2 regions of the Rossellomorea sp. y25 genome follow, and region 1 is predicted to be linked to the other one. Evidence: predicted binding sites of a transcription regulator. Region 1 holds the regulator's gene; the other holds the start of a gene.
The links. The regulator LexA, encoded in region 1, represses DNA repair genes until DNA is damaged. The targets are predictions, from matches to a motif close to CGAACATATGTTCG.
Positions count from the first base shown of each region.

Region 2: a site for LexA is predicted at 3,919-3,932, ahead of uvrB (excinuclease ABC subunit UvrB). Genes of this name have one in related genera too.

Region 1 is NZ_CP145886.1:2,107,518-2,112,984, reverse strand. Features, by position in the region: gene tkt (transketolase) at 1-73, opposite strand, end outside; gene AAEM60_RS10505 (DUF896 domain-containing protein) at 376-609, opposite strand; gene AAEM60_RS10500 (recombinase family protein) at 715-1,365, opposite strand; gene AAEM60_RS10495 (LysM peptidoglycan-binding domain-containing protein) at 1,377-1,703, opposite strand; gene lexA (transcriptional repressor LexA) at 1,860-2,480, shown strand; gene glnA (type I glutamate--ammonia ligase) at 2,597-3,931, opposite strand; gene AAEM60_RS10480 (MerR family transcriptional regulator) at 3,969-4,385, opposite strand; gene AAEM60_RS10475 (methionine gamma-lyase family protein) at 4,524-5,467, opposite strand, start outside.
Region 2 is NZ_CP145886.1:3,990,266-3,995,732, forward strand. Features, by position in the region: gene uvrA (excinuclease ABC subunit UvrA) at 1-1,806, opposite strand, end outside; gene uvrB (excinuclease ABC subunit UvrB) at 1,814-3,796, opposite strand; gene AAEM60_RS20115 (peptidoglycan recognition family protein) at 4,420-5,467, shown strand, end outside.

The DNA.
Region 1 (5,467 bases):
CCGCTTTTTCAATTGCATCGATAGATAATGTACGGATTGTATTAATTGCTAATTGATCTGTGTTATCAAACATATGTCAGACATCCTTCCTTTTAATGTACCTTATTAATATTAATCTTCTTTGATAGTTTATACAACTATCTTGAATGATAACATGACTTTATAGAGGTTGAAAATAAAAACCCTTAAATTTCAGGAACGGAGACGGCTTTATCAGACACGACAAGAATGCAGCATGACGAGGGGGTAGAGGCCGTAGCAGAATGATACTTAAGGAAATGGCAAGTACTTTATCGCTCTACTTTTAAGTTTTGTCCTCACCCCGCAAACAAAAAACGCCAGGTCCATTTATATCAGACCTGACAGCTCGTTAACTTAATGCATTTTCTTTTTACTTTGGATATCCTGAATCTTCTTAGGGGTCACCTCATTACCTTCCGGATCAAATATTCTTGTATTTTCAATGGTCCCTTTCATCGATTGACGAAACGTTTCCAGGTATTCTTTTCTCAGCTTGGACTGCTCTTTTGCTTCTTGTTCTGTAAGTCCAGTGCTTTTGGACTTTTTCGCAAGTTCATTGATTCGATTCATTTTCGTTTTTGAAAGCATATATAAAAACTCCTTTATTGCATAGTCGGCAAAATCTAAAACACAACTGAAAGTTAAGCGTCATACTATCGTCATGTTACTAGATTAAAGGAGATAAAACAAGAGTTACGCATTTTCCAATGAAGCCATATATTCTTTAAAACGCCTATGTACGGTAGCTTTGGAGACGTCATACCCAAACCCTCTTAGTGTAGCTGCAATTTCAGCAAAAGTCAGTTCATTCTTTCTTAACCTGACAATTTCCTCAACGGGTACTTCAATCCGCTCTCTTCCATCTAGATTCCCTTTATTCTTTAGATTTTTATGAGGTTGAAAACCATTTTCCACTGCCCTTTTCATTCCTCGTCTGATTTTCAAATTATGGAGTTTCCTTTGGTATTCTTCAACCATGCTCACGATATTAATCACCATGGAATCTGATTCAGATAAGTGAAGCTCGCCACTATGTGTTTGACTAATAATCTTAACTTCCTCTTTTAATAGACAATGAATGAGGGCAATTTTTGCATTTCCCCTGCCAATCCTTGTTTCGTCCTGTATGAGAACAGCCGCAATCGACTCACCTTTAATCAAATCAAGAAGTTCCAGAACACCAGGACGATCTAATTCAAAACCGCTTGCTTGATCTTTTATGATAGCAGCCACTTCGTATTGGTGTTCTTGTGCTAATTTCACTAATTCCTCTTCTTGACGTTCCAAAGATGTTTCCTGTGTGTCTTTCTTTGTACTTACTCTGCAGTAAATTACTGCCTTCATCTTCTATCCCTCTATTCTTCGTTCATAACCAATTCATAATCTGAATGGGTGGATAATGTCGGATTTTCTATAGGTAACACAAGTGATTCACCGGGCTTGATCGAGAATGATGTGAGATTATTTTCCTCTCCTACCCAAGCGATAAATTCTTCCACTGTCATAGAGTATTCTTCATTATATTGTTTGGCAATAGTCCAGAGCGTGTCTCCATCCTGAACGGTGATACTTTGATAAGACGGTTGATCTGCCATGACAAATAGTAAATAGGCTGCAGAAAAAAGCGCTAAAACAAATAATATAATAATGTAAGAGAAACGATTCCAAATGTGTGATAACATAAAAAATACCTCCATACGAATGTTTGTTCTGTTTTGTTATTTTTATTGTAATACGAACATTCGTTTGGTGTCAACAGAAATTCGAACTTATGTTTGTATCAGCTGGAAAGACATGCTATAATGGGAACATAAGATCTATAATAGAGGTGCGTGAACATGACAAAATTGTCTAAAAGACAGCAAGACATACTAGAATATATTAAAATTGCAGTAAGAGAAAAAGGATATCCACCTTCCGTCCGGGAAATCGGGGAAGCCGTTGGTCTTGCTTCTAGTTCCACCGTACACGGACATCTGGCCAGGTTAGAGAGTAAAGGCCTCATTCGCCGGGATCCCACCAAACCAAGAGCCATCGAAATTTTAAATCTTGAAGAGGATACGATTCCACGCCAGCGAGTTGTGAACGTTCCTTTAATCGGTAAGGTTACAGCAGGTCAACCCATCACTGCTGTCGAGAATGTAGAAGAATTCTTTCCACTGCCTGAGCGTATGGCACCTTCTGATGAACAGGTCTTCATGCTGGAAATCATGGGTGATAGTATGATAGAAGCCGGGATCTTGGATGGGGATTTCGTTATCGTGCGTCAGCAGCAAACAGCGAACAATGGAGATATCGTCGTAGCGATGACCGAGGAAGATGAAGCGACTGTAAAACGTTTCTTTAAAGAAAAGGATTATGTTCGATTACAACCAGAGAATTCAACAATGGATCCGATCATTTTACGAAATGTATCCATTTTAGGAAAAGTTGTCGGAGTTTATCGTCAAGTACATTAATAGGTTTAAGCCGCTATGTTTAATAGCGGCTTAATTTTTTATGTAATTTGGAAGACTATTAAAGAATAAAAAAGCAGTGGGTCGTAGCGTTTTTGCTACGACCCACTGTTTAAGGATTAATACATTTGAATGTATTGCTCGCGCTCCCATGGGTGTACTTGTGTACGGAACATATCCCATTCGATTTCTTTCGCTTCAACGAAGTGTTCGAAGATGTGTTCTCCAAGGGATTTAACGATTACTTCATTTGTTTTAAGGTTTTCTAATGCAGCGTGTAATGTTGCTGGAAGATCTACGATTCCTGCTTCTTCACGCTCTTTTTTGTCCATGACATAAATGTTGCGGTCGATTGGCTTAGGAGCTGGAAGATTATTTTTGATTCCATCTAATCCAGCTGCCAGTAATACAGCCATCGCCAGGTATGGGTTAGCCGCCGGGTCAACACTACGAACTTCTACACGTGTGCTTAATCCACGAGAAGCAGGGATACGGATTAATGGGCTGCGGTTACGAGCAGACCATGCAACATAACAAGGAGCTTCATATCCAGGTACTAAACGTTTGTATGAGTTTACAGTCGGGTTCGTGATCGCTGTAAAGTCAGTGGCATGTTTAATGATACCTGCAAGGAATTGACGAGCTGTATCGCTTAATTGCAAATCTCCCTTTTCATCAAAGAAAGAGTTTTCCCCATTTTTGAATAGGGACATGTTACAGTGCATTCCTGATCCATTTACACCAAATAGTGGTTTTGGCATGAATGTAGCGTGCAAACCATGCTTACGTGCAATCGTTTTAACTACTAGTTTAAATGTTTGGATATCATCACATGCTCTTAATGCACTTGCATATTTAAAGTCGATCTCATGTTGACCAGGAGCAACTTCGTGGTGAGATGCTTCGATTTCAAAGCCCATTTCTTCTAGTTCTAATGCGATATCACGACGGCAGTTCTCCCCTAAATCTGTAGGAGCTAAATCGAAATAACCACCGTTATCGTTTAATTCTAATGTCGGCTCACCGTTTACGTCTAATTTAAAGAGGAAGAATTCTGGCTCAGGTCCTAGATTGAAGTCAGTAAACCCCAGCTCTTCCATTTGGCTTAAGATGCGCTTTAAGTTGTTACGCGGATCTCCTTCGAATGGAGTGCCATCTGGATTGTAGATATCACAGATTAGACGGGCTACTTTTCCTTTTTCAGCTGTCCATGGGAATACTAACCAAGTATCTAAATCAGGGAATAGGTACATATCTGATTCTTCGATACGAACGAATCCTTCAATTGAAGATCCGTCAAACATCATCTTGTTATCTAATGCCTTTTCAAGTTGACTCAGAGGGATTTCTACGTTCTTAATCGTCCCCAGAATGTCAGTGAATTGCAGTCGAATGAACTTTACACCTTCTTCATTCGCTAATCTTAGAACATCTTCTCTAGTATACTTTGCCATTTACGTATTTCCTCCTCAAGATTATTAAAGGTTTTATTTAATGAAAAAAGCGAGACATGTCACCTTGACGCAAAGATGCTTTAGTAAATCGACCAGAATGCATCAATTCATTTCGGAGTAATTTACGCAGCTCGTCATCAGATAGATCTTGTCGTGCTTTTTCTTCCTTTTCATTACTTACGTCAGATACCACTTTACTTTCATTATGACTGGATACAGCAAATATCTTCTTAATCCCAGCCATGTTGATGCCTTGATCTAACAGATCCTTTACTTCCAATAACTTATCAATGTCATTCAAGGAAAAGAGCCTGCGATTCCCCTCAGTACGTGCAGGGTTGATCAGCTGATGCTCTTCATAGTAGCGAATCTGACGAGCCGTTAAGTCCGTGAGCTGCATGACAATACTAATAGGAAATAATGCCATCGTTCGACGAATTTCACTTCCGCTCATCTTGATTCCTCCTTTTCTTTCCTTCTTGACCTTATTATATGTAATGTAAGGAGATCTGTCAATCATATGTTAGATTTTCTTACATAAGAAATCAAAAGAAAGGGATAGTCAAAATTAGACTATCCAATTACTACTTTATTATCCGTTCGCAACAGTGATTAAACCTTTTTCAATCAAATTATCTACTGCTATGCAAACGGCGATTTTTACATGGGCGTAAGTTAACCCCCCTTGGACATACGCTACGTAAGGTGGTCTTATCGGTCCGTCTGCAGATAATTCAATGCTGGAACCTTGTATGAATGTTCCTGCGGCCATAATGACGTCATCTTCATAGCCAGGCATATAGTTGGGATATGGAGTGAAATGAGAATTTATAGGGGATGCAAACTGGATTGCCTGACAAAATGCAACCATCTTATCTCTGTCATTGAATTGTACCGACTGGATTAAATCTGTTCGTTGTGCATAAGGACTTGGATTTGTATCCATGCCAAGCTCCGTTAAGAAAGCGGATGTGAAGACGGCACCCTTTAATGACTGTGCCACCACATGTGGCGCCAAAAAGAAGCCTTGATACATTTCTTGCAAACTGTAAAGAGATGCCCCGGCCTCGGCCCCTATGCCAGGTGAGGTCATTCGATATGAACATGCATCTACGTATCCTTTTTTCCCAACGATATATCCTCCTGTTTTAGCAAGGCCGCCACCAGGATTTTTAATAAGGGAACCGGCCATTAAGTCTGCACCTACGTGACAAGGCTCTCTTTCTTCAACAAATTCTCCGTAGCAATTATCTACAAAGACGACGATTTCAGGGTTAATTTCTTTAACGAAATCAATCATTTCTTTGATTTCATCTAGAGTAAATGAAGGTCTATTGGCATATCCTTTAGACCGCTGTATCCCTACCATTTTTGTCTTGGAAGAAATCGTTTTAGCCACTTTTTCAAAATCGATTTTTCCTGATTCGAGTAAATCAACACTTTGATAGCCAATCTGAAAGTCTTTCAGAGAACCGGTCCCTTCTCCGCGAATACCAACAATTTCTTCTAACGTATCATATGGTTTTCCCGTTATAT
Region 2 (5,467 bases), 1.9 Mb from region 1:
CTGTGGAAGGGGTATGAATTTCTTCCCTGACAGGTATTGACCTGTCAATGAGTTCGGATCGTCCATTACTTCCTGAGGAGTCCCGGCAGACACCACTTCTCCCCCATGAACACCTGCACCTGGTCCTATATCGATAAGATAGTCCGCAGCCATCATCGTATCTTCATCATGTTCCACTACGATTAATGTGTTTCCTATTTCACGCATGTTCTTTAAAGTGTCAATCAGTCGATCATTGTCCCTTTGGTGCAGCCCAATCGATGGCTCATCCAGGATGTACAGGACACCTGTCAGACGTGAACCGATTTGAGTGGCTAAACGAATACGCTGAGCTTCTCCTCCTGATAAGGTTCCTGCTGCACGGCTTAGTGTGAGATATTCAAGACCTACATTCACTAGAAAACCGAGGCGTTCACGGATTTCCCTCAAAATAAGGTTGGCAATTTTCATATCCTTTTCGGATAGCTCGAGTTTATGGAAAAACTGCTCTGCTTCTTCAATAGAAAATGCGGTTACTTCCCCAATATGAAGAGAATCTACTTTGACTGCCAGGCTCTCTTCTTTCAAACGGTGACCGTTACAGGTTGGACAATCTTGCTGTGCCATGTATTTCTCCATCTGTTCACGGATATAATCAGAGCTTGTTTCACGGTAACGTCGCTCAACATTCGGGATGACACCTTCGAAACGAAGATAGTTTTCACGAACTTGACCGAAATCGTTCTCGTAACGGAAGTAAATCTCATCCTTGCCGGACCCAAATAGGATCTTATCCATTTGCTGCTTTGGAATATCCTTTACAGGCATATCCATCGGAATTTCATAGTGATCACATACGGCCTTTAGAAGAGATGGATAGTATTGGGAGCTTGTTGGTTCCCATGGAGCAATGGCATGCTCGTCGAGAGTGCGATCCCAATTGGGAATCACAAGCTCCTTATCGACCTCAAGCTTTGTCCCTAATCCGTCGCAGCTTGTGCAAGCACCGTATGGACTATTGAAGGAAAACATTCTTGGCTCCAGTTCCGTAATGGAAAACCCGCAGTATGGACATGCATGATGCTCACTGAATAAAAGCTCTTCTTCCCCGATTACATCGATGATCACCTGACCGTCTGCCAATCTGAGTGCTGTTTCAAGTGAGTCAGAAAGTCGGGCTGCCACACCTTCCTTCACAACGATTCGGTCGATGATCACCTCGATGGAGTGCTTTTTATTTTTTTCCAGGGAGATTTCTTCCCCAAGATCCTGGACTTCACCGTTAATACGAACTCGAACAAACCCTTGTTTTTTGATTTCTTCAAGGGTTTTCACGTGCGTTCCTTTTCGTCCAGACACAACAGGCGCCAGTACTTGAAGCTTTGTTCTTTCCGGGTACTCAAGTATCCTGTCGACCATTTGTTCAATCGTTTGGGAGGAGATTTCGATCCCGTGATTTGGACAAATCGGTTTCCCTACTCTTGCAAACAGCAGTCTAAGGTAATCGTAAATTTCGGTTACCGTCCCTACTGTTGAACGGGGATTACGACTCGTTGTTTTTTGATCGATGGAAATCGCCGGGGACAACCCCTCGATGGCATCGACATCAGGCTTATCCATTTGACCTAAAAATTGACGGGCATAGGCAGAGAGGGATTCTACATAACGTCTTTGTCCTTCTGCATAAATGGTGTCAAAGGCCAGGGAAGACTTCCCGGAACCGGAAAGCCCGGTTAATACGACCAGTTTATCCCGTGGAATTTTAATATCTATATTTTTCAGATTATGAGCTCTGGCTCCTTGTACGATTATTTGATCTCGCGCCATATTTCGTTCATCCTTCCGCCTTGAGCTCAAGAATGGTATCACGAAGCTGTGCAGCGCGCTCAAAGTCCAATGCCTTGGCTGCTTCCTTCATTTCCACTTCTAAGCTAGCAATAAGTTTTTGTCGCTCCGGTTTAGACATTTTCGAAACCTTTGTCTGTTCTCCTTCATAAACCCCTGCTTCTTCTGCGGCATGTGTTGCCCTGATGACATCCCGGATTTCTTTTTGTATTGTCGTCGGGGTCACGCCGTGTTTTTCATTGTATTCTTCCTGTATCGTCCGACGACGTTCTGTTTCATCAAGTGCTTTTTGCATTGAGTCGGTAATTTTGTCCGCATACATGATGACTTTACCGTTACTATTACGGGCTGCACGGCCAATCGTTTGAATGAGGGAACGTTCAGAACGCAGGAAGCCTTCTTTGTCAGCATCCAATATGGTGACAAGTGACACTTCGGGGATGTCCAATCCTTCACGAAGTAAGTTGATCCCGACTAACACATCATATTTCCCCAAACGGAGATCCCGGATAATTTCAATACGCTCTAACGTCTTGATCTCTGAGTGCAAGTATTGGACTTTTATCCCGATCTCCTTCAGATAGGCAGAGAGATCCTCGGACATTTTTTTCGTTAAGGTGGTCACCAGGACACGCTCGTTTTTCTCAATCCGTTCATTGATCTCACCTAACAAATCATCAATTTGCCCTTCGATTGGCCGCACCTCGATGAGTGGATCCAGCAGTCCGGTTGGGCGGATGATCTGCTCGACCATTTCAGGACTGTGCTCCAACTCATATGGTCCCGGAGTTGCCGAAACATAGAGAAGCTGCTGGGTTTTCTTTTCAAACTCCTCGAAGCGCAGGGGACGATTGTCCATGGCTGAAGGCAGGCGGAATCCGTGATCCACAAGCACCTTTTTACGGGCCTGATCCCCGTTGAACATCCCCCTGATTTGAGGTAACGTCACATGGGACTCATCGACCACAATTAAGAAGTCGTCTGGAAAATAATCCAGAAGAGTATACGGAGTCGACCCGGCCGGCCTTAGTGTCAAGTGACGGGAGTAGTTTTCAATCCCCGAGCAAAAGCCCATCTCCCGCATCATCTCCAGATCGTAACGGGTACGCTGCTCTAAACGCTGGGCCTCTAGCAGTTTATTTTCTTCTTTCATGATGGCTAGCTGCTCTTCAAGCTCTTTTTCAATATTCTTGATGGCTACCTGTAATTTTTCTTCACGGGTTACGAAGTGGGAAGCAGGAAAAATCGCGATATGATCTCGATCGCCCATGATTTCGCCGGTCAGGGCATCCACTTCACGAATCCGGTCGATTTCATCTCCGAAAAACTCTACACGCATACAGTGTTCATCCCGGGAAGCCGGGAAAATTTCCACTACATCGCCTCGCACACGGAAGGTTCCACGCTGGAAGTCGATATCATTTCGTTCATATTGTATATCCACAAGCTTACGCAGCAATTGATTTCGTTCGATCTCCATCCCGGTTCTGAGGGAAAGGACGAGCTCCCGATATTCTTCCGGGTTACCTAAACCGTAAATACAGGACACGCTGGCAATGATGATGACATCTTTTCGCTCAAACAAAGAAGATGTAGCAGAGTGCCTGAGTTTATCGATTTCATCATTGATGCTGGCATCCTTCTCGATAAACGTATCCGTTTGAGGAACGTATGCCTCCGGCTGATAATAGTCGTAGTAACTGACAAAATATTCAACGGCGTTATCAGGAAAAAACTCTTTGAATTCGCTGTAGAGCTGTCCTGCCAACGTTTTATTATGAGCAATGATGAGGGTCGGCTTTTCAACCTGCTTGATTACATTGGAAACAGTGAATGTCTTTCCGGTCCCTGTTGCCCCAAGTAAGGTTTGATGACGTTTCCCTTCATTTATACCTTTAACCAATTTTTCAATTGCCAGGGGCTGATCTCCCTCTGGTTTATATTTAGACTTGAGCTCGAATTGATCTTTCACCGTGAAACCTCCTATAATAAAGGACTGCTACCTTGTATTTACCTACTTATACCCATCTTAAACACTGTCCATTCATCTATACACATTCTACCACATTTCCTACATTATTAACCAATAATAAGCGAACAAAAGTTCGTTTTTCTTGATATTTAAGGGTCGGACCTCATGAAACGTCCTCTTGGTTGTGGATAACATTCGGTGAAGTAGCAAATTAGAGGCTTGAATTGAGATTTCGACATTTTACGGGAGGTGACAAAGAAATTTTCGACACAATCCGAGCATTTCTATACACACCCTGTGTACAACTATGTGTATAAGTCGATATTCCTTGTGGAAAATCCCTAAACTTATTCACAATTCGTCAAAATTCTTGTGAACAATGTTGATGAATGCGTATTCAATCTGTGAATAACCCGTCCAACACTTCATTTATTCACACTATTCTTTATTTATCCACAATTAAGAAACCTCTCACTGAAATGCTTTCTACCACATCATAAGGCTTATCCCGACACAAATATTCATCTAGGCATATCCCTAATAATTGATTGACTATTCTGTCTTATTTCCAATAAGCTTTTTTATAAGTTCTACAAAAAATACATAGTGTTCAGGAGGAATGTATGAAAAAATCTAAATGGCTACAAGTCGCCGGTTCCCTTAGTTTAACGGGATTTCTGTTGAGTTCCACCATTACCCCGATGGCACCATCGATCACCTCTCATGGAGTGGCAAAAGCTGAAGTTGTCGATTCACTCGAGTTGCAAAAAGCGTTCCAACAAGCTGCGCAGGAATTCAATGTCCCAGTTGAAATTCTACTTGCAGTGGGGTATAACGTATCACTGTGGGAGCATCACGACGGAAAGCCAAGTGCTTCCGGAGGCTACGGATTGATGCATCTGACGGATGTTAATACTGATCGTTTAGAAGATACCCACAGCGATGAACCCGCTCATATGTTTTTATCCGGTAAAGAGGACGCAGACGCTCAGCCCTTAGAAAAATCAACACTGAAAATCGAATCTACATTAGACATCCATGATCCAAAACTTCACACTCTGAATACCGCAGCTGAACTACTCTCTCTTCAACCAGAAACGTTAAAACAAAATAAAAAGCAAAATATCCGCGGTGCTGCAGCACTTCTGGCACAGTATGCCAAAGATACCACTGGAAAAACACCCTCTGACATAAATGGATGGTATGGGGCAGTCGCAAAATACAGCGGTTCAAACGACTACTCGGGAGCGAAGGACTTTGCGGACCGTGTATACGAGACAATCAATAATGGGGTGACGAAACAAACAGAGGATGGATCTTCCTTAACGTTAGCGCCTAACCAAACCAGCCCTAATCAAGAATCAATCCAATCGTTAAACTTAAAAATGGATACTGAAGAAACTGGGGCCGATTGTCCGAATAGCCTTTCATGTCATTACGTTCCGGCAGCTTACAAGAAGATTGACTGGGGCGGCGGGACCTACTATGAAACTTCATACGGCAATTACGACATTGCAAACAGACCGCATGACAATCAGGAAATCAAGTACATCGTCCTCCACGACACAGAAATCAGCTATGATTTAACCAAAACCGTGTTTCAGCGGGAATGGACCCAGGCTTCCGCTCATTATGTGATCCGTTCTTCCGACGGTGATATCACGCAAATGG